Regions from separate parts of the Clostridium gasigenes genome, predicted to be linked through region 4. Evidence: riboswitches for the same ligand, from Rfam matches in the RefSeq annotation. Region 4 holds a riboswitch; each other region holds the start of a gene.
The links. Region 4 has a riboswitch for cobalamin ahead of J1C67_RS01495 (DUF4430 domain-containing protein). Riboswitches for the same ligand answer to the same signal wherever they lie in the genome.

Region 1: linked by a shared signal. The riboswitch ahead of J1C67_RS02265 (sirohydrochlorin cobaltochelatase) and the one ahead of J1C67_RS01495 (DUF4430 domain-containing protein) in region 4 are both predicted to bind cobalamin.
Region 2: linked by a shared signal. The riboswitch ahead of cobT (nicotinate-nucleotide--dimethylbenzimidazole phosphoribosyltransferase) and the one ahead of J1C67_RS01495 (DUF4430 domain-containing protein) in region 4 are both predicted to bind cobalamin.
Region 3: linked by a shared signal. The riboswitch ahead of J1C67_RS15585 (ABC transporter substrate-binding protein) and the one ahead of J1C67_RS01495 (DUF4430 domain-containing protein) in region 4 are both predicted to bind cobalamin.

What each region holds. Positions count from the first base shown of each region.
Region 1 is NZ_CP071376.1:459,179-466,883, forward strand. It holds gene J1C67_RS02235 (cobalt-factor II C(20)-methyltransferase) at 1-372, opposite strand, end outside; gene cbiT (precorrin-6Y C5,15-methyltransferase (decarboxylating) subunit CbiT) at 372-962, opposite strand; gene cbiE (precorrin-6y C5,15-methyltransferase (decarboxylating) subunit CbiE) at 1,022-1,627, opposite strand; gene cbiD (cobalt-precorrin-5B (C(1))-methyltransferase CbiD) at 1,708-2,832, opposite strand; gene J1C67_RS02255 (precorrin-8X methylmutase) at 2,884-3,507, opposite strand; gene J1C67_RS02260 (cobyrinic acid a,c-diamide synthase CobB) at 3,611-4,930, opposite strand; gene J1C67_RS02265 (sirohydrochlorin cobaltochelatase) at 5,066-5,887, opposite strand; cobalamin riboswitch at 6,056-6,230, opposite strand; gene J1C67_RS02270 (iron-containing alcohol dehydrogenase family protein) at 6,341-7,435, opposite strand; gene J1C67_RS02275 (potassium/proton antiporter) at 7,450-7,705, opposite strand, start outside.
Region 2 is NZ_CP071376.1:3,330,972-3,338,676, forward strand. It holds gene J1C67_RS15615 (bifunctional adenosylcobinamide kinase/adenosylcobinamide-phosphate guanylyltransferase) at 1-48, opposite strand, end outside; gene J1C67_RS15620 (cob(I)yrinic acid a,c-diamide adenosyltransferase) at 45-575, opposite strand; gene cobT (nicotinate-nucleotide--dimethylbenzimidazole phosphoribosyltransferase) at 616-1,719, opposite strand; cobalamin riboswitch at 1,991-2,166, opposite strand; gene J1C67_RS15630 (choline/ethanolamine kinase family protein) at 2,219-3,061, shown strand; gene J1C67_RS15635 (helicase-related protein) at 3,146-4,903, opposite strand; gene J1C67_RS15640 (methionyl aminopeptidase) at 5,138-6,007, opposite strand; gene J1C67_RS15645 (GerMN domain-containing protein) at 6,261-6,893, shown strand; gene J1C67_RS15650 (J domain-containing protein) at 7,087-7,611, shown strand.
Region 3 is NZ_CP071376.1:3,319,751-3,327,455, forward strand. It holds gene J1C67_RS15560 (Na/Pi cotransporter family protein) at 1-1,211, opposite strand, end outside; gene J1C67_RS15565 (cobyric acid synthase) at 1,417-2,907, opposite strand; gene J1C67_RS15570 (Dph6-related ATP pyrophosphatase) at 2,897-3,565, opposite strand; gene J1C67_RS15575 (ABC transporter ATP-binding protein) at 3,636-4,394, opposite strand; gene J1C67_RS15580 (FecCD family ABC transporter permease) at 4,406-5,449, opposite strand; gene J1C67_RS15585 (ABC transporter substrate-binding protein) at 5,418-6,347, opposite strand; cobalamin riboswitch at 6,575-6,746, opposite strand; gene cobD (threonine-phosphate decarboxylase CobD) at 6,825-7,705, opposite strand, start outside.
Region 4 is NZ_CP071376.1:308,003-315,707, forward strand. It holds gene J1C67_RS01485 (HutP family protein) at 211-630, opposite strand; gene J1C67_RS01490 (hypothetical protein) at 752-1,258, opposite strand; gene J1C67_RS01495 (DUF4430 domain-containing protein) at 1,261-1,656, opposite strand; cobalamin riboswitch at 1,810-1,935, opposite strand; gene J1C67_RS01500 (cupin domain-containing protein) at 2,009-2,464, opposite strand; gene eutH (ethanolamine utilization protein EutH) at 2,495-3,589, opposite strand; gene J1C67_RS01510 (BMC domain-containing protein) at 3,667-4,227, opposite strand; gene J1C67_RS01515 (EutN/CcmL family microcompartment protein) at 4,220-4,492, opposite strand; gene J1C67_RS01520 (hypothetical protein) at 4,507-5,220, opposite strand; gene eutD (ethanolamine utilization phosphate acetyltransferase EutD) at 5,232-5,858, opposite strand; gene J1C67_RS01530 (cobalamin adenosyltransferase) at 5,848-6,627, opposite strand; gene J1C67_RS01535 (BMC domain-containing protein) at 6,695-6,979, opposite strand; gene J1C67_RS01540 (acetaldehyde dehydrogenase (acetylating)) at 7,031-7,705, opposite strand, start outside.

The DNA of each region.
Region 1 (7,705 bases), 150 kb from region 4:
TCCTGGAACTGTTTGCACATTAAATCCATGATCCTCTATGTATGTTAATAAATGAATATATGTACTATACACGTATGGATCTCCTATTGTTAGAAACACTACATTTTTACCTTCTTTTAATTTTGATTCTATTAATGTATATATTTCTCCTACCTTTTGCATTCTTTCACTTCCACCCATTGGGAAATGTTTAGTAATTACTTCAGTTCCTTCTTTTATATATTCTTTTGCTGTTTCAAGGGCTATGCTGATTCCTCCATCTGCTGCAGCTGGTGCTACAATTACATCACATTTTTCTATTGTTCTTACTGCCTTTATTGTTAAAAGTTCTGGATCTCCAGGCCCTACGCCTATACCATATAAAATTGCCATTATTTTACCTCTTTCCTTCTACATTCGATTATAAAGATCGGATTTTTTGCTATCATCATATAAGTTTCGCCTCTATTATTGCTAATGTTTACTAAAGATATATCCACACTGTAATTAAGAGTCTTAATAAATTCTATTCCCTTATATGCATTATCTAAAGTTATAAAATTCATTACAAGTGTACCTTTAGTCTTTAATAATTTATCACTTAAAAAAATCAACTCTTCTAAGTTTCCACCACTTCCTCCAATGAATATTGAATCAAATGTTGCTTTATTTTCACTTTCTTGTAATAAATTTTCTAAATATTTTTTTGCTTCACATTTTGAGACTTTTACGTTATTACATTCAAATTTTTCTACATTACTATTTGTTACGTTAAAAGCTTCATCATCTTTTTCAACTGCATATACCATACCCTTATTTGCTATTTTTGCACATTGAACAGTAACACTTCCAGTTCCACTGCCAATATCTAAAACATTAGATGTTTCCTCTAAATTCAACTTTGAAATAGTAAGAATTCTAATATCCTTTTTTGTCATAGGACACGTTCCTCTTATGAACTCTTCATCATTTATAAAAACCATTTCTTCCCCTTCCCTTTTAGGCATCTCTAAATAAATAACTATCAATACTCATCAATGCTTTAATTTAAATTTTCTACTATTAAAATACTTAAATCACTATATTCATTACCTATATAATCCTTTGGTGATCCTTGTGTTATAACCTCATTTTCATAAGACAAGTTTTCCCCAACAATAACATTACAATCTATTGATTCTTTTATAAGAATACCACTTAATTTTGCTGGGTTATTTTTTTTATCAGTTAACCAAATTGATATTTTATACCTTCTCACATTTTCTATAAAATCTTCTTCCCTACCATGAAGACTTCCTAAGAAAGCATTGTTCCAAGCCATATTAAGTTTACATGTTAAATATTGAAATGAACTTATTCCTGGTATTACTTTTATATCACCTATATAATTTTTTTTAAAGTAGTTAGTTATTCCATAAAAAGTAGGATCTCCTGAGGCAACGATTGCAACATCCTCTTGTTTATATTCATTTGAAGCATTAAGTATCTTTTCTAATGAATTTATTATTATTTTTTCGCTTTCTATATAATCTATTGATTCAATAGCTCTAGAAAATCCTAAAATAATATTGCATTTATTTAATACACTTACTGCTTTTGGCAATATATACTCTTTATTCCCCGGTCCTATTCCTACTATATATAACATTTTTTCACTCACCTCCTTAGCTTTTATATCTATTGTTACTTACAGCGTTCATAGCTTATCATTCCCTACTCACTTTCTTACTACTTATATGAGTTCCATAAAGTAGTTCCGTTGGAAGAACCATAATACATTACAACATTAGATTTAATTTCACCATAGGTATATAACTCTAATCTGTCTTTAATTTTTTTACCTATATTTTTATATAATTGTTCATAGCCTTCGCCTAAAAGCTTAACCGCCCCTTCACTAGTCTTTTCTTTTAAAACTTTATTAACTAGTTCTATTGGATGCCCAAGTAACGCTAGCTCTAATGCTATAACTTCCAATCTTATATCTGATACTCTACTATGTGTATTAAAACATCCATATGCAATTTTGCTCATTTTACCTATATGTCCTACTAAAGTAATAGATTCAACCTTTGATATTACACAGCACTCTAAGGCAAATCCTACATAATTTGAAATAATAACTATATTATTTTCATCACCTTTATTAAGTCCTAACTCTTTTGAATATCTTTCTCCCATATTTCCAAAAGTTAATACTAAGTGCTTACTATTTAGAGCTCTTTGATTAATTTCTAATTTAATAGATGCTTTAAGCGCATCTTCTGACATTGGATATACAATTCCTGTAGTCCCAAGTATTGAAATCCCATCAATTATTCCAAGTCTTGGATTAAATGTTTTTTTAGCTACTTCCTTTCCCTCTGGAACAAAAATAGTTATTTTAACACCCTCATCATTTTGGAGCACTGATGTAACTTCTCTTTCTATCATTTGTCTTGGAACTGGGTTTATCGCAGCTTCACCTTTATTAACGAATAGCCCATCACAAGTAACCTTTCCAACGCCTTCTCCACCTTCAAGGATAAATCCGTTCTTAATTTTTTCTGCCCTAGACCATATCTCAATTCCTGTAGTTGCATCTATATCGTCTCCACCATCTTTAATAACACAACACTCAACATACCCTTCTTTTTTTACTATTGAAGTTATATTAAGTGAAATATCTATTCCTTTAGGTGTATTTATAGTAACTTCTCTTATTTCAACATTATTAAATAACATTGATGTAGCAGCTTTGGCTGCTGCTGTTGCCGATGAGCCAGTAGTGTATCCACATCTTAATCTTTTACCACCAGTTTCTACATATAAATCTAAATTGCTATTGCTTCCACTAGCTGTAATTTTTTTCATTTTATCCAAAACTCTTCACCTCTCTAGGTGTAATTTGTTCCATTCTCCAATTTATCTCTCTGTAACCATATAGACAAGAGCATTTACAATAGCTGCTGCTACTCCACTTCCACCTTTTCGTCCATTGACTGTTATATATGGTATGTTTAATTCACTCATATTTTCTTTACTTTCACTTGCTCCTACAAATCCTACTGGTACTGCTATTATTAATTTAGGATTTGCTTTGCCTTCTTTTATTAATTCTTTTAATCTAAATAAAGCTGTTGGTGCATTTCCAAAAACAAATATATCAACATTATCATTACAAGCCTTTTCTACTGCTGCCATCGATCTTGTTATTTCTCTTTCCTTAGCTTCTATGTGAACCTCTTCTAAATTAACATAACAAATTATTTTGCCATTAACTTGATTTAAGCCTCTTTTATTAACTCCTGAAAGTGCCATATTTGTATCTGTATAAATCATTGCCCCATTTTTCAAAACTTCTTTTGCTGTCTTTATCGCATCTGGGCTTATTTCAATTAAATTTTTATATTCAAAATCAGCAGTTGTATGTATAACTCTTTTAACAACTAATAATTCTTCATCTGTAAATGAATGTTCTCCTAATTCTTCTCCAATTATTTCAAAACTTCTTTTTTCAATATCCATAGGTTGTTTAATATATTTCATTAAACTCAAACTCCTTTCTATTTTAAATTCTCAATCTAACTCTAGATACTAGCATTTTTTATGATGCCTTATATTTAACATGATTCTATAAAACAAATATTCTTTATTTTTTAGAACTATCATAGCCAACTAGAACTTTTAAAAACTCTAAATTACCTATAAAATGTATATGTGGATATCCTGCTAAAGTATTTTTCTTTTTATATCCACAGGTCCACGTTAAGTTTTCCCCAGTCCAAGCCTTTTTTTCCACAATATAACTTGTACTTTCAAGTAATTTAACATCAGACTTATGAAATTCATGACAATTCACTTTAATTTGTTCCTTAGTTTCTTCATTTTCCATTAATACAGTGGCATATCCAAACCGCTTTAGTCCCTTTGTCATTTCACTATATCCAGTAAAGAAACCCACCATTTCATTTCCACTTATTTTTTCAGTAAGATACATTAATCCACCACATTCTGCATAACATTTAAGATTGTTATCTAAAGCTAATTTTATGCTTTCTCTCATAGATATATTTGCTTCTAACTTTTCTTTAAATACCTCTGGATATCCCCCTCCTAAATATAAAAAATCTATATTTTCTGGAAGCTTCTTATCATGCATTGGACTAAAATATATAACTTCTCCTATTTCTTCTAATAATTCTAAATTCTCTTTATAATAAAATCTAAAAGCTTCATCATAAGCTACTGCTATTTTTAATCCTTGATTTTTTAAATGGAACTTATCTTCGTATTTTGGCATGTCCTTAAAACTATCTATTAAAGAATCTAAATCTATATGTTCTTCTATTAGATTTGCACATATTTCTATTTTTTCTAAAAGATTATCTATTTCAACACTTTGAACTAATCCTAGATGTCTACTTTCTAGTCTTATTTTTTCTTCTTTTGGTACATACCCAAAAACTTTAACATTACAGTTTAATTCTATAGCTGATTTTAAAAGACTATAGTATTTTTCTGAAACTGAGTTTATTACCACTCCAACTACATTTGCATTTCTAAAATCTTTTAACCCATTAATTTCTGCGCATAATGTAACACTTTGCCCTTTTGGTGTAACTACTAATATAATTGGTGAATTATCTAAAACCTTTGCAACTTCATATGTTGATCCCTCTTCTGTAATTCCTATGCCATCATATAAACCCATTACACCTTCTATAATTCCAAGTTCCCCAGTTCCTCTTGAAAAACTTGCTTTTACTCCATCTTCACCCATAAGGTGTAAATCTAAATTTCTTGATGATTTTCCTATTACTTCACTATGAAATCCTGTATCTATATAATCTGGGCCTACTTTATATCCTTGTATATCATATCCTCTATTTTTTAAAGCTTTCATTAATCCCAATGTAAAAGTAGTTTTACCACCGCCACTACGATTTGATGATATTATTAAACTTTTCATATAATTCACCTCTCTTTAGGCATTGTAAAATAAATAGCAAGTCAAGTATGCTAGTCTATTTATTTTCATATTTCTAATTTCCCAAAGTCTTTTTAAAAATAATTACTCAGATTCTGAGCTATCTTCTTTTAACTCCTAAGCTTTCTTGGTTTCTCCTATACCTTTCATCTTTCCAGCTATAACATCTTTAATACGTTGTATATATAATTCGTTAAAGCTATCTATTTCACCTAAGCCTTTAAGATGTAATTTCACATCTATTCCTGCTGCTTTAAACATTGAATTCCATGAATCATCCTCTTCTGAAGCCATATCATTTTTAACATGATCACCTGCAACAACCATAAGTGGTATTAATGTAACTTCCTTTATATTTCTTTTCTTAACTCTCTTAAGTACACTATCAAAACTTGGATATCCTTCAACAGTTCCAACAAATACATTATCGTAACCTTCATCTTGTAATACCGTTTGCAAACAGCCATATGCTGAATTAGATGGATTTGCAGTTCCATGTCCAAACAAAATCAAATTTTCCTTCTTATCTAGTATTTCTTTAACACTTTCAATAAATAAACTATAATCCTGTGGAAGTTCTTCAATACCTTGATAATAAAATATTGGTCTACCTAAATTTATACTTTTAAATTTATCACTATATTTATTTACTACATTCTTTATATATGTAAATTCTTCTCCTGCTATCATATGAAGTGGTTGTACTATAACCTCTTCTATACCAAGCGCTAATAGCTTATCTAAAGATTCACTTGGCGTATCAACCTCTATATTATGCTTTTCCTTTAATTTTTTAATTATTTTATGTGATGTAAAAGCACGGCTAATTTTATATTCACCAAACTCTTCTTGTATTTTATTTTCTATTCTTTCAATAGAATTCGTTAATGCATCTAAATAACTTGTACCAAAACTTACTACTAATATAGCTTTATCCATAGTATCACTCCTAATTTTTTACTTAAGTCATAGTAAAATAAATAACAATCAAAAAACACCCCTACCATAACCTTGGTAGGGGTGCTGCAAATTTACACGACAAAAAACAAGAAATATGTTCAAAAAAATTCAACAATATTCTCTTGCTATTGTCCTTCCCACCGAAGGATAGCATATAATTATTAGGCAGGTCTCCTGACTTGGGTTCATCCTCCTCTCTTCCTTCCTAACCTTTTGGCCAGTGGATATCTTAGAGATTCGTCTCCCTTTACAGTAGCGGGGGCTGTAATGGATTTTAACCATTTTCCCTTTTAATTAAAAAACCTAAAATTAAATATTCTGTTGTTATAATAATAATATATTAATACTCTATATTATTCAAGGTATTATTATATTTTTATTTCAAATACAATTTTAAATATCTTCATAATCATCTTATAGCTTTATCTATCTCTATTTTAGACTTCTATAATATATATTATATAATTCTTCATAAGATATATTTTCTGGATGATTTTTTAATTTAGCTTTGTTTTCCCACATAGCATCTGTGTATGTTTTTATTTCCTCCTCACTTATTTCTATATCTACTTTTGTAAATTTAGATAATAAGTTTTCTAATTCACTATGTGACTTTAAACCTAATAGCTTATATATATTTTCTACTCTTTCTCTATTTTTAAACACTTTTAAGTATTCAATATAAAGACATCCATTAGCTAAACCATGTGGTATATTTTTAAAATATGTTAATGGATAACCCATTCCATGAGGAAGTGATGTTCCTGTTTGAGCAATTATTATTCCTGCCATTGTTGATGCTATCATTAATTTTTGCCTAATTTCACAACTTATTTCTCCTGATATTAATTCTTCTATACATTCACTCCATAGCTTAATTGATTTTTCTGCTAAAGCATCTGTAATAATATTAGCATTTACATTTAAATAACCTTCTACTATATGTGATAGTGAATCTATAGCTGTATTTAGTGTTGTTTTTAGATTCATATGTTGAGTATAAGTTTCATCTAAGAATGCTATTTTAGGGAATACCTCTTGTCCAAAATTAACCTTTGTCTTATTCTTATTATCTGTAACTATTGCATATTGAGTTGTTTCAGTTCCTGTACCTGAAGTTGTTGGAACTGCTATAACATCTAAAGCACATAGTTTTCCAGATTGTAAAATAGTATCCTTAGTTAACTCTTTATTTTTTATCATAATAGCAATTACCTTAGATGCATCTATTGGTGAGCCTCCACCAATCCCTATAATAAAATCAACTTTTTCTCTTTTCCCAATTTCAGCTGCTTTTTCAATAGTTTCTAAAGATGGATTCTCTTCTACTTCACTAAATATAACATATTCAATATTTGCAAACTCTAAAGCCTTAACTACATCATCTAAAGATCCATTTATTTTAGAGGAGTTTCTCCCCGTTATTATATAAGCCTTTTTCCCAAAGCTTTTAAACTCCTTATAATTATTAACAATTATATTCTTACCTACTAAAATTCTTGTTGGCATAAAATACTTAAAATTCATTTTAATTTCTCTCCCTATTTTTTATCATTGAGAATATTATTTATTTCATCAAAATTATGCGCTGTTAAAACTAAAATATCTCCCGCCATTATTTTTGTACACCCTTTTGGTATTACAACATCACTATTACGCTTTATCATAACAACTAATATCTCTTCTGGTATGTCTGCATCCATAATAGTTTTATTTGCCCATTCACTTTTCTCATTAATAATAACTTCCATAAGTCTATTTGCTTCCTCGCCTTCATAGTCATTAAATGTTTTTAGA
Region 2 (7,705 bases), 1.1 Mb from region 4:
ATACATAGATTTACCGCTTTTAGCTCCACCAATTACTAAACAAATCACATTTCTATACCAATTCTTGAAGGAATTCCTTCTTCAAAAGGATGTTTGATTGAATTTATTTCTGATACATAGTTAGCTATATCTATTAGCTTTTGATTTGGATTTCTCCCAGTTAAAACAACTTCTAAATTCTTTGGCTTATTTTTCAAAAATTCTAGTACTGTATCTAATTCTAATACTCCATAGTTTAAAGCAGCCATTGTTTCATCTAATATAAGTAAATCATAATTTTCATCTATAGCTTTCTTAGTTATTGATGAAAATCTATCTCTATGTTCCTTAATCACTTCTTCTTGCCCTTCTTTGTCTAAACAATTAAACCAATCCTTCATTGGAGCACCTTTTACTACATGAAAATATTCATTTAATTTTTCTATTGAAACAAGCTCTCCAGTATTATTATCCTTTAAAAACTGAGTTAACAGAACCTTATTTTTTCTTCCTGCACATCTCATACCAAGTCCCATAGCTGCTGTTGTTTTTCCTTTTCCATTTCCACAATATATATGAATTAATCCTATTTCCATAATTTTTGCCTCCTCTTGTTTTATTATTTTTGAAGATCACTTATACTATATAATCGTCTTCACTTCTTACTGTATCTAAATAGCCATTATCTATTTCAGCTTCTGCAAAAGTGGCCATATTATTCATCATTGCACAAGCATATTGAACTATAGAAAAAGCTATTGGACATCCACTTCCTTCTCCAAGCCTCATGTCTAAATTAACCATAGAATCGAGTTTCAACTCATCGAGCGCAATGTTATATCCTATTTCTTTAGAACAATGTGATGTTATTAAGTAATCTCTTACTAATGGATTAATCTTAACTGCTGCTAGTGCTGCAACTGCCGATATAAAACCATCTACAACTACAGGTATTTGATAATAAGCTGCCCCTATAAACACTCCTACCATAGCTGCAATATCGAATCCACCTACTTTTGATATAATATCTATTGGGTCTTTTATATCTATATTATTTATTTCTAAAGCTGTTTTTATTACTACCTTTTTTTTCTCAAAGGCTTCTTTTGTTACACCTCCACCCTTACCAACTGCTTTCTCCAAGACACAATTTGTAAGTGCAATTAGTACAGCACTACTTGTTGTAGTATTTCCTATTCCCATCTCTCCTACACCTATTATGTCATATTTTTTTCCCTTTACCTTTCCTACCATTTCAATACCAATATTTATAGCGTTTACACACTCTTCATAACTCATAGCTGGTCCTTTAGCTATATTGCTTGTCCCTTTTCTTATTTTTCTATTATAGACCTTTGGTATTTCTTTATCACTATTAATACCTATATCAACTACTATTAAATCTGAGTTACTTTCTTTAGCAAGTACAGCTACTCCTGTTAATCCTTTTGTAAAATTAATAGTTTGAGCAAGTGTTACATATTGAGGTGCCGAGGCTACCCCCTCCTCTACAACACCATTATCAGAACACATTATAATTATACATTTCTTATTTATACTATTTTTAACGTTACCTGTAATCCCTGCAAGCTTTATTGATATTTTTTCCAATTTCCCAAGGCTTCCAAGGGGTTTTGCCAACGAATCCAACCTTTCCTTTGCCAGTTTACAAGCTTTCTTATTTGCAGGTTTAATATCATTTATAAATTTTTTTAAACTATCCTTATTTTCAAATCGCACCTTATACCCCCTAATAAAAATATCTCAGACATACTTATTTTTTGAAGTGCCTTACTAAGCATATCTATATTCATAACTTTAATTTTCTTTCAAATCTATTTGAACGTCAAAAAAGCATCTTACTTAACATAAGATGCTTGCATAACAAAATAAATAAGAATACTTTTCTTACTTAAAATACAATACACCCTTAATACACCGTTAAGTTGAGGGTGCTGAAAAAATAACAGGTCAATCATTTGATGAACTATCTATATTTTAAAAGCTCCCTAATAGCGTTAATGTATTGGCAGGTATTCCGACTTAAATTATGTTAAGACTTTTATTTTATTAATTTCTATAAATAAAATAATTGAAAAAACTAACTTTCACGGTGGCGGGACCGTATAGGCTTTTAACCTATTTCCCTTTTAATGTATTTAAACAACCATTACATATTTATTACCTTTTTGTTATAATACTTATAATTAATACAAAAGTCAATAAGTAAGGAGATTTTATGAATTCTATAATAATTGATTTTTTAAAGTATTCCTTAAATTGGGATATGAATTTTTTATCTTCACTAGAACAAATTGGAGGGCTTAGTAATAATAATTACAAAGCAATTTATTATAATAATTTATATTTTATACGTCTATGTAATCCAACTCCATTTAATATTAGTAGAAGAAATGAATTAACTATTTTACATACTGCTTGCGATTTAAATTTATGCCATATGCCTATTTACTTTGATGTGGAGACTGGAAATATGGTATATAAATGGATTAATGGAAAAATGCCTACAGAAATAGAGTTTAATTCTGAGCGCTTATTAAGGAAATTATGTATCAACTTAAAAAAATTACATTTAACAACATCTTTAACTTATTTCAATCCATTTAATGAAATTAGGGCGAGAATAAAAATATGTATTAATCTAAAACTTCCACTGCCTACTTATATATATTCTTTAACAGAAAAACTATTTCGGCTTGAAAAGGAACTAGAAATAAATAAATTCGTAGGCCTTTGTCATAACGATTTAAATGTTTCTAATATAATTATAGATGATAGAAATTTATATATTATAGATTATGAGTTCTCAGCTACTTGCGATGTTTTTTTTGATTTAGCAACTGTTGCATGGTTACAAGATTATAATGGACGTGTTAATTTATTAAAGGCCTATTCTGGAAGATTTAACATTAAAGATTATAATAAACTTATTAGCTATATTTATGTTGTTAAACTTCTAAATGCTCTTTGGAGTTTAATAAAATCAGCACAATCATTAAGTAACTACAATTATGAAAAAGCTTCTAATATTATTTTTGATGAATTATATTCTAATCTATAAAAATTCTAGATTTAAAATAAGGCTATATTAAAATTTAACTCATTATTAAAGGAGGCTATTACGCCTCCTTTAATAAGTGAAATATTATATTCTCAATAAAATTTCATTTATATTATTACTTATTTCCCTTCTTTCGTTATAAATCCACTCTGCATCAAAAGGTAGGTTAAACACCTTACTAAATGAGTAATATAAATTTACTTTTTGATAATAAATCTCTAAGTCATCTAAATTACCTTTGAAACATTGAGGTTTTGTGATTTCCTTAGAATTTATTAAGAATAATTCCTCAACATAGTCTAAGAAAGCATTCAGCATAACCTCTTCTGATACATCAAATGGAATCTTCAATAAATTCCATTGAATTTCTTCCTTTAACTTATATCTCTTTATATTGTCTAATACAATAATATACTCAGTTATATCCATTTTTCTATAATAATTTAACGTCTCTTCTCTCGTGCTCCAAATAGCTAATTTTTCATTAAGTGGGAGAGTTTTTATTTTCAATATAGCTTCTGAAGGTCCTATTACCGCCGAATATACCGGCTTATCTTTTTCCTCTAATTTATCTTGTAGAAACTCTGCTCCTCCTCCTATACTTAAAACATAGCCTATTTCATATATTCCTTTTCTTCCTGCTCTGCCTGCTATTTGTTTAACTTCCTGTGATGTCAAATCACGTATTTCATATCCATCAAATTTCTTAGTAGATAAAAATATAATTCTTTTTATTGGTAAATTCACACCCATTCCAATAGCATCTGTTGTTATTAAAATATTTGTTTCCTTATTTACAAATTGCTCATATTGTTTTCTTCTAACTTCTGGTGGCAAGTCTCCATATATAATACTTGCCTTTACTCCTTGTTTAGAATAACTTTCTGCAATTTCTAAAACTCTTTTTTTAGAAAACACTACTATAGCATCTCCAGGCTGTGCATCTTTAAAATAAAAACTTTTATGATCTATTTCAAGAGGAATTTGCCTCTTATATTCTATTAACTCATATTCTTCACCGCAATCTTCCAATATTTTTATTAGTACCTCTTTAGCATTTAAAGCTCCACATAAGTGAATTTCTTTACATCTAATTCCTAGAAGTGCTTTTGTCCAAGCATCTCCTCTTTGCGAATCTCCAATCATTTGGATTTCATCTATAACTGCTATTTCATAATTTTTCTTTATATTCAATTTTTCAACTGTACAAGATGTATGCGTTGCCCCAATAGTTATTATTTCTTCTTCTCCGGTTAGTAAGTCACATATTACCCCTTCATTATTCATTCTTTCATAATTTTCAAGAGCTAATATTCTAAGTGGGGATAAGTATATTCCACATTTAGCCTTTTTTAATCTCTCGATTGCATTATAGGTTTTACCTGTATTTGTATCCCCTAAATGAATATAGAATTTTCTTTTTATAAATCTAGCTTCTCTATACTCATCTTTTGGATTTGATGGGAAATTCTTTTCAAATTCTTTTGATATTAAATCCGGTATATGATGTTTAACTAAAACTGTCATTATACCTGAATTAATTAAACTATTATCCTGTCCCCGGACAACCTTATAATAATCAAAACTTGTATCATTTTTCTTATTATAATCACTTAGAATTTTCTTGGATACATATTCAAGCAAATCATCATATCTTTCACATAAATTATTATATTCCTTAAAACCTTCTCCACTCATATCTTGAAGCTCTCTTATCTTTTTTCTTATAGTCGCTTCATGTTCAAGCAATACTCCTGGTTTAGAATTATATACTATTTCTTCTATTTGATTTATCTGACCCTTCAACTTTTTAAACTCTCTTTGCATAGAATTTTTTTTCAATATTATCCCTCCAAAACCTAGTTGTATTTTACTTAAGAAACTAAAAAAACAAATCTTCTACCATATAATATTACTTCTTATTATCCTTTTATTCATTAGCTTGCTCATTTGTTCCAATTTTTATAAGTTCAAAAAATATTAATTAACCATTAAAACACATAAGCAGGTAGTTTAGTATTTATATCTATACTAAACTACCTGCTTATCTATATATGTTATTTTTTTAAATTATGATTAATATGCTATTATTTCAACACCGTTTTCTGTTACAAGAATGGTATGTTCCCATTGTGCTGAATAAGAGCCATCTTCTGTAATTGCTGTCCAATCATTTTCTTCGTCAACAAATAAATTATAATCTCCTGCATTTATCATTGGCTCTATTGTAAATACCATTCCTGGAACTAAAATCATACCAGTTCCTTTTTCTCCAATATGACTTACAAATGGATCTTCGTGAAACTCTAGTCCTATTCCGTGTCCACCAAAATCTCTAACTACTGAATAACCATTTTCATCTGTTAATTCCTTAATTGCAGCTCCTATGTCTCCTATGAATCCCCAAGGCTTTACAGCAGCTACGCCTCTTGCTAAAGACTCTTTTGCTACATTAACTAATCTTTTATCTTCTTCGCTTACGTTACCTATCATAAACATTCTTGACGCATCTGAAAAATATCCATTTAATATTGTGGATACATCTACATTTATTATATCTCCATCTTTTAGTATTATATCCTCACTTGGTATTCCATGACATATTTCTTCGTTAATTGATGTACATACGCTCTTTGGAAACCCTGAAAAATTAAGAGGTGCTGGTATCCCCCCTTGAGAAATTGTATAATCATGTATTATTTTATTTATTTCTTCTGTATTCATACCAATTTTAATTCTCTCAGCAATTAAATCTAAAGCAGAATTATTTATTTTAGCACTTGCCTTTATCCCTTCAATTTGTTCCTTATTCTTAATCATATCTCTTGAGGGTACAATAAACCCTTTCATTTGTAGTGAGTTTACCTTTTTATCAAAATCAATATGACATTTCTTATATTTTTGTTTGCTTCCACACCAGCATTCATCATTTCTATTTAAATTCATTTTTAAATCTCCTTTTCAAAACAAAAATTTATATTAACTAGTTTATTTTTGCTTTAGTAATTATATACATGTATTATACACCTATACTCTATTTTTTCAAATCCATATTTTATTTTTATAAAGCTATCATCCTCTATTATGCGCTTTTACTACATTATAAGACTATTTTTTTGAAACTTTTTTCTAATCATGGTATACTATACTAGTAGAAATCTATTTTACACTTATTTATTATACAAAGGAGCGATTATATATGAAGAAAAAACTTTTAGTAATTTTATCTATTCTTACATTTTCACTAATGCTTATTTCCTGTAATAAGGAGATTTCAAAACCTAATACAGAAGCCGACTTATCTCAAGATGATAACATTAAACAAAATGATAACATTAAAACTAACTTTGAGGAGGCTAAAGATACACAATCTACCGATACTGACAATACTGATGTAGTAAAAAAAGAAAATAAATCTGTACGACTTTATTTTTATGATGTCGTAAATGATAATATTATTTACTATGATGATACTATTGAAGTAACTGATAAAGCTGTAACTAATGCACTTGTAAATGCATTGAAAAACCCAACAAAACCTGATGTTACCCCTGCTATTGCTAAAAATATCAGTGTAACATCTGCTAAGTTAGATAAAGAAAATAATATATTTACTATGGATTTCAAAGATAACTTCGTAAGTGAAATGAACTTAGGTAGTGGTTCTGAATCTAATACTTTAAAAGCTATTGTTAATACTATTGGTTATAATTTTAAGGTTGATAATGTAATTATTACTTTAGGTGGTAAGCCTTATAGTTCAGGACATATATCAATGAATGATGGTGAAAGCTTTAAAGTTTCTTTAGAGAATGTAATTAAATTAGATTAAGTTTCAGGATTTTTTAAAAATAATAAGTTTTTTAATATTTACTTATTTATATATTTATTTAAAATAGGCAGTCTATATTTTGACTGCCTATTTTTTATATTTATTCTTTTATTAATCACAAAAACAACAATTTTGATTAGAATAAACTATACTTTAATATTAATAATTAAATTAAAAAAGGGGTGAATATAAGTTGGATCCATATAAAGTTTTAGGTATACACCAAAATTCATCAGAAGAGGAGATAAAAAAAGCTTATAAAAACATTGTTTCTCAATACAGTTTGACTAAATATCAAGATACACCAAACGAAGCTCTAGCTAAAAACATATTGTCTGATGCGAATGATTCTTATGAATTGCTTGTTAACGGTAATATCTACAAAGAAATTAGAAATTTAATTGATACTAAAAATTTTGTAATTGCTGAAACTAAATTAAATATTATTGATGATAAAAATTCTCCTGAATGGAATTATCTTAAATGCTTTGTTTTTTTAAATAAAGGTTGGTTTGACTCCGCTGTATCTCATTTAACTACTGCAATTGAACTTAATCCAGACAATTTCGAATATATAGATAGTTTAAATACTTTAAAAACAAGAGCTCCAGAATTTGCAAATTACTATAACCAAGAAAATGTTCAGCCAAATACAAATAATATGAATGCTTGTGGTGGAGGGAGTTCTCCTTCTAGTGGTAACAAGGGAATGTGTTAACTATTAATCAAAATATGATTTACAAACATAATCACAAGATAAAATTTAAAGACTGATAAAAAGCTACTTAATAAATAGATTTTCAACTTTTTAT
Region 3 (7,705 bases), 1.1 Mb from region 4:
AATGTCTTTATTTCAGCTTCTGGTAGTTCAAGCTGTGAAAGTTCTATTAAATAGTCTGTTATATCTTTTTCTAGCGCATTTATTATCTTTTCATTATGATAAACTTTTGTAATAGCTGCTTCATTATTTTCCATAAAAGCCTTCATAGCAAGCTTTAAGTTTTCTTTTGATTTATTTGCCATTCTTACAGTTTCTTTTGCAACTTGATCACAAGCTACTATTGGTATATTTAATGATTTTTTATCTAAATATATTGCGCCTTCTTTTTCTATTTCATCCTCACCTGGTAATATTTTGTTTGCTAATTTAACTAAATATCCTGCAAGTGGAAACATTATTACAGTTACTGTAATATTAAATATAGTATGTGCGTTTGCAACTTGTCTTGCAACATTAGAATCTGTACTTTCAACTAGTCTTATTAACGGATCCATAAATGGTAGGAAAATTAAAGTTCCTCCAATATTAAAGAATAAATGTATTAACGCTGCTTTTTTTGCTGTTTTATTTGTTCCTATTGACGCTAACAATGCGGTTGCGCAAGTTCCTATATTACAACCAAAAATAATTGGTAATGCAATATTCATATTAATTGCTCCTGTTGTTGCTAAAGCTACTAATATACCTGTTGTTGCAGAAGAACTTTGTACAACCGCAGTCATAGCAAGTCCTGCTAATACGCCTAAAAATCTATTTTCACCAACAACTAATACAAAGTCTTTAAACCATTGTGCGTCGGCAAGAGGCTTCATTGAACTTGACATTAGCCCCATTCCCATAAATAATATACCAAACCCTAAAGCTATATTTGCCATATCTCTTGTTTTTTTCTTTTTTGCAGTAACTACTACTACTGCAGCTACTCCAATTACTAATGGTGCTATTGCATCTAATTTAAATGATACCATCTGGGCTGTAATTGTTGTCCCAATATTAGCTCCCATAATAACGCCTGCTGCTTGCATTAATGACATTAACCCTGCATTAACGAAACTAACTACCATAACTGTAGTAGCAGATGAACTTTGTATTACGCAAGTAACTAACGCTCCAACAATAACTCCTATAAATCGATTACTTGTTAATTTTTCAAGTATTCCTTTAAGTTTATCTCCCGCTGCATTTTCTAATCCATCACCCATTAGTTTCATTCCGTATAGGAATAATCCAAGTCCCCCTATAAGCCCTATTATAGTTTCAAAATTAATCATTTTAAATCTCTCCTATCTTAAGTAATTTAAATATAAAATAATATCATTTATTATTTTATCATTTTTCTACAACTAAATAGGTTAATTCTATGTTAAATTTATTATTTAATAGTATAAAAATATAACATATTACAATACTTATGCACTTTTTAAAAAATAACAGAGTAATTTGCTGGTCTATCATTTTTTTTAGTGCTTTACTTATTTAAAATATTATTTCTTCTACTTTTTCCATATCAATATTCTCTTCTAGTAATGCTGCTAACTTATCGTATTGTTCTAATTTATATTTTTCATAATCTAGATTTTCTTCATTGTATAATTTTATACCATTATATTCTTTTATATTATTAATTAATTCTTTAGCAAAGTTACCCTCATCAAATATCCCATGAAGATAAGTTCCAAGTATCTTTCCATCTGTGCTACATACTCCTACTACTTCACCATTTATATCATTTATAAAAACTTTAGAATCTTTACTTTTAATTGTTTTTCCATTATGTATTTCATAACCACTAACAGTTATGCCATTACAGCTTTTAATAATATTACTATTTACTGTAACTACCCCTTTAATCTGTCTTGTTAATTTTTCCTTATTAAATATAGTTTTTATATCTAGTAGTCCAAACCCTTCTTCACTAGTTTTTTCACCCTCTACACCATCTAAATCTTCAATAAGTTTTCCAAGCATTTGATATCCACCACATATTCCAAATATAAATACCCCTTCTTTTTTAAGACTATTTATCTTTTCAAATATTCCATTTAATTTAATTGCTTTTAGATCTTCTATTGTGTTTTTAGTTCCAGGAATTATTATAACATGAGGCTTTTTAATTTCATTTACCTCTTTAACATATCTAACTTGAACTCCTTCTAATCTTTCTAATGAATTAAAATCTGTAAAATTAGACATATGAGGAAGCTTAATTACTACTATATCTAATCCTTTTGCTTCTTTATTTTTTATTCTGTCTGTAACACTATCCTCATCTTCTATATCAAATTCTGCATAGGGCAGTGCTCCTAATACTGGAATCTTAATTATTTCTTCTAATTGTTTCATTGCAGGTTTAAAGTACTCCATGTTCCCTCTAAACTTATTAATAATAACACCTTTAACTCTATTTTTTTCTTCTTCATCTAAAAGCATTATTGTCCCTACAACAGAAGCAAATACGCCTCCTCTATCTATATCTGCTACTAAAATTACTGGTGAATCTGAAATCTTAGCCATAGACATATTTGCTATATCACTTTCTTTCAAGTTTATTTCAGCGCAGCTACCAGAGCCTTCTAAAACCATCAGTTCATAATCTTTTTCTAAATTATAAAAAGTATTTTTTGCAACTATTCTTAATTCTTTATTTAACTCTTTATACTTATATGCATCCATAGTACAATGAACTTTTCCATTAAGTATAACCTGTGTTTTTAAGTTTCCACTAGGTTTTAAAAGTATTGGGTTCATAAATGCGGTTGGAACTATTTCACAAGCTTCTGCTTGAACCACCTGTGCTCTCCCCATTTCTAAACCATCTATTGTAACAAATGAGTTTAAAGAAATATTAAGAGCTTTAAATGGGGCAACCTTTAACCCTTTATTTTTAAAATATCTACAAAAAGCTGTAGCTACTGTACTTTTACCAACTGAAGATGCTGTTCCAAGCAGCATTATTTTATTTGCCATTGTCTTCATCAACTATATCTAAGAAACCATGGGTTCCATTAGTTATATTTCCTTGTGTTTTAAATTTTATAGGAAACTTAAATAGTGGTCCATCATATACAAATGTATGATATTCACCGTTTTCTCCGCAAGGATCTGCCCCAGTTGCTTTTATATCACTAACTACTTCCTTAGTTAGTATTTTTCCTAAAAATTCTTCTTTAAGAAATTCTAATTTTACATTTTTAAGTACAGTTTTAAATCCTCTATCTATAAATTCATGAGTTAACCCTTCGCGATCTTCATTCCAAAGTGGGAATATAGCTTCAATTTCAACTTCATTACATCTATCTGTGCACCAAGTTCTATGAGCTTCTAAATCAATATCCCCAAATACGCAAGCCTCAACTCCAAGTTCATTTTTCGCTAGTAATAAAGTATTCTTAAATGCATCTGCATATTCAGCACCTTCACATTTCACTAATAAAAGTGGAATATTTAATGATTCGGATACATTATGCAATAAATTTTCTGGTACTCCATGAAACCATGATCTACATAAATTTTTATCTACCGTTATTAATAACGCTACTGGTGTATGTCCATTTTCTATCATTCTATTCAATGCAAGTGTGCTATCTTTACCACAACTATATGACATTATAAATTTTTTACTCATTTTCTATCTCCTCCGTAATTTCAATATACTATATTCATATTTTTATGAATATTAAATTAATTAGAATTTTTTATTGTTGCCATTTTCTTAAAACATTTAACATAAATGTTTTAATATTAATACCATAGACCTTTTTTAATTTTTCTTCTTCCAAAACATGTTTAGGTATTCCTTTTGCAACTACTTCACCATTGTTTAACATTAATACTGATTCTCCAAAACTTTGAACTAGATTTAAATCATGTAATACTGCTACTACAATCCTATTATTTTCTTTTGCCCATTTATTTAAATACTCTAAAATATCTATTTGACATCTTAAATCTAAATGATTTGTTGGTTCATCTAGTAAAATAACCTCTGGGTCTTGAGCAAAAGCTCTTGCTAAAAATACTCTCTGAAGCTGTCCTCCAGATAATTCATTTATTAATTTGTTTTTTAAATCTAATAAACCAACATTTTCTATACACTTAACTATAATATTATTATCATTTTCTGAAAGAGTTGCAAACACTCCCTTTAAATGAGCATATCTTCCAAGAGCTACTGTTTCATAAACTGTATATGGAAAATGAATATGACTTGATTGTGTCATAAGTGCTATTTTAGTAGCTAACTCTTTTCTATTTAACCCACCTATTTCTTTTGAATCTAACAATATATTTCCTTTATAGTTAATTAAATTTGCTATTGACTTTAAAAGAGTACTTTTACCGCATCCATTAGGACCGACTATACAAATATTTTCCCCTCTATTTACTTTAAAGCTTACATTTTTAACTACATTTAATCCATCATATCCACAACTTACATTATTTACTTCCAACAATTTAAAATCACCTACTTTGACTTTTTAAAATAAAGATATGCAAAGAATGGAGCACCTATTAATGCTGTTACTGCGCCTACGGGCAGTTCAGAGGGAATAATAATAGTTCTTGCTACCAAATCTGTAATAACCATTAGTGATCCACCTAAAACAATAGACATTGGAACTACATATGAGTGTTTTGATCCAAATATTTTTCTTACCATATGAGGTGCAATTAAATCTATGAATCCAATTGTACCACTTATCGCTACAGCACTTCCTGTTAAAATGGCTGTAAATAAAAAAAGTCGTTTTTTTACTTTTTTTGTATCCACTCCTATTGATTTTGCTGCTTCTTCTCCAAATGTTAATACATCCATTTCTTTAGAATATATCATAACCCCAACTACTCCTACAATAAAAAATGGAAGTCCTGCTTTTAAATATGACCATCCTCTCATTGAAAATGAACCCATTTGCCACATAGTAATACTTTCAATTTTATCTGTAAATAATGCTGTAATAGTTGTAAGTATTGCATTAAAGAACAATGAAAATACAAGACCTGCTAATATTATTGTATTGTTAGAAAGACTTTTATCTACCTTTGAAGCAAATTTTAATATTAATATAACTGTTAATAAACTACATATAAATCCTATAAGTGGCAACGTTAAATTTCCAAGCAATGGAATTGAAATTCCTGTGACTATTACAATACCAACACCAAGTGAAGCACCAGATGATATACCTAATGTATATGGTGATGCTAATGGATTTTTTAATACCGATTGAACAACCGCTCCACTAGCGGATAAGGCTCCACCTACTATAAACGCTAAAAGAACCCTTGGAAGTCGTAAGTTCCATATAATAGCTACATCTTTACTATCTATTTCAGATCTTAATGTAATTCCCAGTATTTTATGTCCTATTACTGAAATACTATCCAATATGCTAATATCGGAACTCCCAAATGAAGTTCCAATACATATTATTAAAAATACTAAAGGAATGGATAATATCATTAACCTTTTATTTTTATTTGTTTCCATATACTTCTGGATAAACATATCTAGCCATTTCCTTTAATGCTTTAATTATATTTTGTGATGATCTTGATGAAGAATTTTTATCAAGAGTAAATATTTTATCTTCTTTTATTGCATTTATACTATTCCATCCATCACGGCTACTCACATCTTCAACAGCTGTTTTTCCTGCTGTATTTTTTCCAGGTGTATTTACTAATATAACATCCGGATTTGCATCTATTATTGATTCAGCGCTTGGAGAAATCCAAGATTTTTCATTTTTAAATATATTTTCCGCTCCAATTATTTCTATCATTTCATTTAAGAAAGTTTCGCTACCAAAACTACTTAATTTTGAACCAGCTCCTATTTCAAAATAAACCTTTTTCTTATCTGTAATTTTATCTCCAATTGCCTTTATTTCAGCGACTTCTTTTTTCATGTCTTCAATTATTTCTTTTCCTTTTTTTTCTGTTCCAGTAATACTTGCCATAAATTCTATATCTTCATATATTCCATCTATGCTGTAGCTACTTGGAATGTATGCTACTGGAATCCCAGCTTCTTTTATTAATTTAAATGGATCATTATCTCCAACTTTGTTGTGTCCTGAAGCTATTATAATATTAGGATCTAAAGATATTAATGTTTCTGCATCTGGATTTCTAAACTCAATTTGAGGTAAATCTGTATTAACACCTTCAACATCTGCTGAATATTTATCAATTGCAACTAACTTATCTGCTAGTCCAAGTGCTACTAACACCTCGGTATTTGATGGTGCTGTTGATATTATAGTTTTAACCTCTTTAGGTGCAGTAAACTCTGTTCCCTCTCTATCTGTCCTTGTTATTATCTTCTCTGTGCAACCTGCAAATAACATTGTTGTAAAAGTCATTGCAAATACTAGTGATAAAATTTTACCTTTCTTTTTCATTAATTATTCCTCCTTAATCTATATATCTAGGGCTCTCTTAACTTTATTATATTAAGTTATGTTATTTATTTTTAATAACCTTTACATATAAAATATTAAAAGAAAGGCATACCCCTTTAAGGGGTATGCCTAAAATACATAATTGCTTAATTTCATAAAATTATTATTAAATAATAATTAAGAATAAAAATTACAACTTATATCCTATCATTTCACCCACAGAAAATGATATTGTCGCACAAAAGGTAGGTATCCCGGCTCTACTTCATCCTACTCTCTTACCTTCCCGCATTTTGCAGTGGCTTTTAAGATTTCGTCCATAATACGGTTACTGGGGTAGCTCAGGATTTAGACCTGATTCCCTATTAAGTCAGCTAACGCCTTTTTGTGATTTATTTTTCTTATTGATTATATTACTAAAGTTTATTATATGTCAATTAAACTTTAGTATCATAACTAGTTTTTAGAATTCTAAATTTATATTACTAAACTATAATTTAATGCAGTAATAATTTTTTCGTTTTCCTCTCTAGTTCTTACTGCTATTCTATAAAAACTACTATTCAAACCTTCATAATTACTACAACTTCTAATTAGTATACTGTGTTTTATCATCTCTTCCTTTAAATCTAAGTTATTTAAAATTTTAAACATAATAAAATTAACTGATGGTTTAAACACTTTAATGTTTTTTATTTGTTTTAAATTATTATATAAATAGTTTTTTTCCTTTTCTACGTACTCAATACTGTGTCTTATATAATCTTCTTCTTTAAGAGCTTGTATAGTACCTTCGGATGCAACTACATTTACAGTCCAAGGAACTGTAACTTTCTTTATTAGAGTAATAAACTCTTCATTTTTAGAAATTCCATAACCAATTCTTATTCCTGGCATTGCAAAAAATTTAGTTAATGATTTTATAATTATAATATTTCCATATTTTTGCAATAAATCTTTAGATGTATACTCTTCTTCTGAGTTTAAAAAATCTAAAAAAGATTCATCTATAACTATAGTTGTTTTTGTTTCTAGTCCCTTCTTTGCTAATTTCTCAATAAAAGTATTTTTAGTTAAAACCCCTGTTGGATTATTTGGATTACATATAAATATCATATCTATGCTTTCATTTAAAGAGTTTATTAATTCATTATTTAATTTAAAATTATCTTCTTCCTTCAAATGATAATACTCTATACTTCCGTCTATACTTAACACAGCTTCTTCATATTCTGAAAAGGTTGGTGCTGGAAGCAATACTTTTTTAGGTTTTAACCCCCTAATTATATTGAAAATCACCTCTGCTGCTCCATTTCCAAGTACTAAGTTCTTTATATCTATATTTTCATAGTCGCTTA
Region 4 (7,705 bases):
TATACTACTTCTATTACTATGCAACTACTTCTACTATGCTACTTTTTTACGGCACTTCAATCTCCACAACATTTACCTAAATCCCCTATGCCTATGCTATGGTTCTTAACCTAACACAAAACATCCTCAAAATCTTTGGCTTGTTATTTTCTTTTGGAACCTTAATTATTACTAATAATACAATCATTTTAAAATACTGTCAATGTTTTTTTACATTTCAGGTATTGATCTATGACCTATTCCAATAACTACCTCATTTAAATGCAATAAACCTATACTTAAGAATATTGTTACACTTAAGTGTTCTCCATATCTTGCAATACCTATCTTTCCACCAACACTTAATCCATTAGCTTTAGATGATACTTGCATTAAAGCTTCTCTTGTAGCACCTACAACAGCACCATCATGAAGATGGCAATCTTTAATAATTCCAGTTCTTTTTGATGCCACTAACGCTCTCTCAATTATTTTAGGTATAGATGTATTTAAGTTTCCACCTATATCTACTGCTACTGCAAATATATCCTCTTTTCTTAACTCATCTACTAATTTATGTTCTTCTTCTCTTGTTGATATGGCCATTTTAGTTGCTATCTTTGCTACTTCAACACTATTTTTTTCTATCATAATTTCCTCCAATTTTCATATTAAAAATTTTTGAATCTCATCTTCTAGCCTATTTATAAGTTCTTTTTATATATTTAATTTTATCACATTAGAACTATTTATATAAGGCTTTTGAAAATAACTAATATCCATATTTTTTATTTGAAAATAATAATAAATTATATATTTTTTCACCTAATAATATCATAGCAAAATAATTTCCAACCATATGAATTAAATCAAAGGGAATCCCTCTAATCCAATAAGCTATTGCTACATTCATTCCTGAAGCAAATATATACGGTATTGCATATAATGCTCCAAATATTAATCCGAATCCTGCGGAAAAAATAGCTAACCCTAAAAAATTCTTATTAAATTTATTTTTTAAAATATATGTTATCATAACAAGGGCTGGCCATATTATTAAATATCCTATCCACCATAAACCAAAACCATACATAAGACCCATTGACATTACAAATACAAAGACTATATATAGTGCTTTTTTTTCATAAATCAGCGTAAATATTATTAATAATAATGATACTAATTCAACATTTGGTATAAAATTCAATGCTATTTGAGATACAACTACAATAGCTCCTAAGAAACCCATCAATATAATTGTTTTTAAATTGTTTCTCATTTTTAGAAACCTACTTTATAAATAAACTCTATTTTATCTCCATCTTTTATAACTGTGTCATCTATTCCAGTTTGTGCATCTTCTCCATTTATAGCTATGTTCCACCATTGTTGTTTAGCCATTTCTGTATCTATTCCATCTACTTTAGTAACCATTCTACCAAAATCGCCTTTACTTGTTTCTGCTATTCCCATTTCATCTAATGCTACTCCAAGCTTTTCTGCATCAGTTCTATGTATATGCTCTTTTTCATAATTTTCATCTTTGTTTATAACTGTAACAGTTATCTCTTTATTTCCTTTAACAGTCTTTTCTGTTAAAAACTTATTATAACTAAAGTATCCCCCTATAGCTATAATTACAATTAATAATGATACTAAAACCTTTTTATTATTCATTTTATTCTCTCCTTATATTTTAAAATTTCTAAAACAAAAAGAAGCACTCTAAAAAAAGTGCTTCTTTATATAAACATATTAAAATCAAAATAATTTAATAGTTATAAATACAACGCTCTTCCCTCCGAAGATATATAGTTTTCTATTATAATTAAATATCCTGACTCTTGCTTCATTCTTTAAGCTTTCCTTCCCAGAACTTTAATTCTAGTGGTTTTTTAAGCTTATCGTCCACAATTACAGTAGCGGGGGCTGCTATGGATTTTCACCATATTCCTTAATTAATAATTATATTAAATTTTATTTTCATCTTTTTTTATAGTAACATATTTTTGATTGTTTCACAACTCAATTACTTTTGTTCTGCCCAATCAGCTGGATAAGTTACATACATAAATTTAGCATAGTTTGGTACACAGAATTGTATTTTACTACCTTTAGGTACTAAAATAATTTCTCCAGCATCAGCGCAAACTTTTCTTCCATCTATATTTATTTCAAGTCTACCTTCTATAACATATTGTATTTCATCATACATTAATGTCCAATCAAAAGTTGTTTCTTTCATTTCCATAAGCCCACAACCAAGTCTTGGACTTTCTTCTAATGATAATGCATCTCTTAACATAACATTGTCTTGTGATTTACCTGTATCGAACTTTTCAAGCTTAAGCATAGGTAACTTAACAGACATAATTCCACTTTGATCTACATGTCTATCTGCATTTACATTAGTTACTCCTGATAAGTTTTCTTTAATAATTTTTCTTACTAAATCTTCAATAATGCTTCTATCTAAATTTTCCATAACTAACACTCCTTAATTACATATTTATTATTATTTACTCTTATTTTTAGCCATTGTTTTATTAGCGATTATACAAGCAATAACTACTGCTGTAATTCCACCTACAAGTTTACCAACTATCATAGGGAAAATCATTTCTTTAGCAACTCCTGCTGTAAATCCTAAATGATCTCCAATTACAAATGCTGCTGAAACTGCAAATGCGATATTTATTATTTTTCCTCTTTCATCCATATCTTTTAACATACCAAACATAGGAATACTATTTGCTAATGTAGCAACCATACCTGCTGCTGCAATATCATTCATTTTAAGAAGTTTTCCCATTTTTAATAATGGCTTCTTAAATACTTTAGTTATTACAAGTACCATTGGGAATGCTCCTGCTAGAACAATTGCTATATTTCCAACAATTCCAATTCCTTCATCAATTGATGCCATACCTGGTATTACTACAAGACCAGTTAATTTTTCTATAATAGCTGCTGCTAGTCCAAGAGTTATAATTACAACTACACCTTTACCAAAATAAGTAAAACCTTTAATCATTTTTTCAGGCATTTTCCAAAGTCCTAAAACTACTAATGCTGCGAATATTACAATTGGAACTAAATTTTTCAACATCATAACTATTGGGAAACCTGCTACTAATCCACCAGCTAAACATCCAAGTGGAATAGTTATTATACCTGCAAGTACACCTGTTGCTAAATATTTATGATCTTCTTTTTCTATAATTCCTAAAGCTACAGGAATAGTAAATACTATTGTAGGTCCAAGCATTGCTCCTAGTATTGCTCCTGCAAATAACCCTGCTTGAGGATCTTTTGCAAGTTCTAAAGCTAATGGAAATCCACCCATATCATTTGCAAGCAATGTTGTTGCAAACATTGCAGGGTCAGCTCCTAAAAATTCATATAATGGAACTACTACTGGCTTCAATACGTCAGCAAGTACTGGAGCTAAACATATTACTCCAACCATAGCAATTGCTAATGCTCCCATTGCCATTAAACCTTCTTCAAATTTTTCACCAAGACCAAATTTATTTCCTATACATTTATCAATAGCACCTAATGCCATAAATACCGCCATAATACATATTATAATTTCATTAATTTCCATAATTAATACCTCTTTTCTTATAAGTCATCTTTTTTTAATAACAAGCCAATATTTTAATACTTGACTTGTTATTTTTGTCAGATGCCCGAAATAATATTTAGTACTTTTAATAATTCCGTGTCCGGTGATGGAATAATCTCATAGCATAATAGTTTGTCCTTTTTTATAACCTTTAAAGCACATTCTATAGCTTCCTTTACCCCACTTAATTGACCTGACACAATATAATAACACTTTCCACCTGTGGTAAATCCTAATGATAACTTAACTAAGGTAACTTCACCATTTTTTAGTGAAGTATCTAATGCAACAATACCTTCAGCTACAGAGATAGTTTCTACTATACCTATAGCTAAGCTGGCACTGCGTAAATATTTGTTTTTTATTGCATTTATAATATCCTCATGAATATTAGGTAGTATTTTAGTGGATATTATGTATTTATTATTTTCTTTTAATGCAGCCTCTAAAGCTGCATTAACACTTCCTACATCACCACAAACAATAACAAAGAATTTCCCGGGGCATATAGGTTTACAGTATAAAGGTTCCACATCTGCAGCTTTTAGCATTTTATCAACAACCGAAATTCCTGAGGCAATACTTCTAAGTTCAACAATTGCAACCGCTCTAGACATTGTCAACCTCTACTGAATCAACTATTCCTACTATAACTGCATCAACAGGTATTTCTTTGTATTCTATAGAAATTCTTGCGGCTGATCCTGTAGTCACTAAAACTGTATCCCCTATTCCAGCACCAACATTATCTGCTGCTACGAAAACCTCACCTTTTTCATTAAAATTTTCATCTAATGGCTTTACTACCATAAACTTAATTCCATTTAGTTTTTCGTCTTTTCTAGTGGACCAAATATTTCCTACAACCTTACCTATTACCATTATAATTCCTCCATTTATGCTCTTGTGATGTTTAAATGATATATTCTAACAAAATCTTTTGCTAGAGGTGTTAATATTGATTTTTTATCAATAGTTATGTTTCTAACACCATTCATATATACTTTTCTTAAATCTGACTCTGCTATAAGCTTTTTATTTCTTATATGCAAACTGTCTTTTACTTCAATAATTTCAGTAGATTGTACTTCTTTATGAAAAACTACATCATCATTGTTTTTTACAGTTTCATTTTCTATTAAATTGCTTTTTGATTTTTTTTGATTTAATTCAGCTTTTAATGAATCTACCTGAACTATTCTAACTCCAAAATTTCTTACCTTTTCTTCATATTCTAAAAATGTTTTATATAATGTTTTAGGTGCTGTTCCCTTAAACTTTCTATATTCCATACCATCTTCAAGTACTATAACATTTTTACCCATAAATATAGCTTCAATCATTTTACTAAGCATTTTTGAACTACTCATCCCTAATGCTAATGATGCTAAACCATTAGTACATAAACTCGGACAAATTATATGTTCATAAGAATTTAAATCAATATTATCTTCATAATATTCTAAATCAAAATCACTGCCTAGCAATTCTTGTATTTTATTATTATTTTCTTTAGATAATAATAATATTTTCTTCTTCATAACTGTATTTTGTTTTATATTATTAAATACTTGTTCTGTAATTAAGGCAACTAATTTATCAAACTCCAAAATATCACCACCTATTTTATTATTCTAGCTAATATTCCATTCTTAAAACCACAAGCATTTGCTTCATCATAATCTATATGCATCTTAGAATTAAAATGCTCTGAAACTCTTATAGCTACATCATCAAATATTAATTTTCTTGAACCTAATACTTGAACCTTTACATTTTCTTTATCATTAACTTTAAATTTCTTAGCATCCTTTGGTGTTAAATGAATATGTCTTTTAGCTATAATAGTTCCTTCTTCTAGTTTAACTGCTGATTTTTCTCCAACAATTAATATTCCACAAGAGCCTTTAACATCTCCACTTTCTCTTACTGGTACTTTTAAACCTAAAATTAATGCATCAGTAGCTGAAATTTCAACTTGAGTATCTTTTCGTTCTGGTCCTAAAACTACAACATTTGCCATAGATCCCTTTGGTCCTATTAGTGTTACTCTTTCCTTACAAGCAAATTGTCCGGGTTGAGAAAGTTCCTTAACCTTAGTAAGTTGATACCCTTTTCCAAACAATATATCTATACATTCTCTACTTAAATGAACATGTCTACCAGAGGCTTCAACCCCTATAAAAATTTCTTCTTTTACTTTACTTAAAACTTGTTCAACTAAATTATCAATTAATTTATCGTCCATGTATTTTCTCCTTATTTGTATATTCGCCAGCTAAAAACTTAAACATCATTATCCAAAATAAAGAAGAAAGCCTATTTAGTGCCCTTACAATATCTTCTCTTTCTACATCACCATACTCAGTTTTAAAAGCATTATAAGATGCTAGTTCCACTTCTCTTGTAGCTGATCTTAAAGAATTTAATGCAACTACAATTTCACCATTTTTATAACTTGGCTGAAAATGACCCATACCATAATATTTTTTAGGATGATGTGATTTTTCTCTAAGTTCCTTTTCATCCATATCTAAAAGCTTAAATTCATTTAATTTTTCTTCAAGAACTTCTGCTCTTAATAGATTTCTAACAAAACCTAAAATTTCTTCTAAGTCATTTGTAAGCTTTTCATGCTTTAATTTATCAGAAAGTATTTGAACCTGTAATATTTGAGATTCTAAACTATCAAATTTCCCTCTTAATATAATTCTACTATGATTTTTAAATACTAATAGATTTCCATTAAGATGAGTCATGTGTTCAGGTTTACTGTCTAAATATCCCCCAAATATAGTTCTAAATTTAGGCTCAATTCTTACTTCTTTCTCAATAATAACAGGTTCATTTATTTCTTTTATTTTTTCAACAATCTTTAATTGTATATTATTATCACTTAAATATCCTTTTGCTGATGGAGTTACTATTACTCCTTTTTCAACTTCATATTCTTTAAGTAACTTTAAATCCTTATCTCTTAAACGTTTTCTGATCTCTGTTTCTGTTAAAACGCTCATTATCTCACATCCTTATGGAATATAAACATACTACCCGCCAAACGCGGATAGTATGTTTTGAAATTTATTATTCTGCTATTTTTGGAATTAATATATCTACTTCAGCATGTGGTCTTGGGATTACGTGTACTGATACTAATTCTCCTACTCTTTCAGCAGCAGCAGCTCCAGCATCTGTAGCTGCTTTAACAGCTCCAACATCGCCTCTTACCATAACTGTTACTAATCCAGCACCGATTTGTTCTTTACCTACTAATGTTACGTTTGCAGCTTTCACCATTGCGTCTGCAGCCTCGATTGCTGCTACTAATCCTTTAGTTTCTACCATTCCTAATGCGTTTGTGTTTGCCATAATATTTTGCCTCCTAAATTTTGAATTTATTTAAATTTTAATGTTAACTAATTATTTGTTTAACTTTTGCATAATTTTTTCAACTAGAACATTTATTAAATCTTCTTCGTTGCTTACTGTACAAGCAGATTCTACGCTTTGTGATTTAGTTCCTCTTAATTCTTCTAACTCTCTAACACCATAACCTACTCTTTTTATATTTATTAGATTTAATGGACCTATGTTATCAGAAGTTGAACTTCCACCAACAGCTCCACAACCTAAAGTTAATGCTGGTAATAAATTTGTAGATGCTCCTATTCCTCCAAGTGCTCCTGGAGTGTTTACAAGTAATCTACTTACTGGTTTCTTTAATGCAAATTCTCTAATAACTTCTTGGTTTTCACTATGAAGTACTAAAGTATGTCCTGCACCTTCATTATTTAATATCTCAATACATCTTTCGCAAGCTGTATTCCAATTATCCTCAACATAGAATGCTAGTATTGGACAAAGTTTTTCTTTTGAATATGGAACTTTATGTCCAACTCTATTTTCTCTAGCTATAATAACTCTTGTACCTTTTGGTATTTCTATCCCTACAAGACTAGCTATAACCTCTGCACTTTTACCAACTATTTGAGGATTCATTGTACCATTAGGTCTTAAAATGAACTTCTCAAGCTTTTTGCTTTGTTCTTCTGTTACAAAATAAGCACCTGAGTTTTTAAGTTCTTCAACTACCTT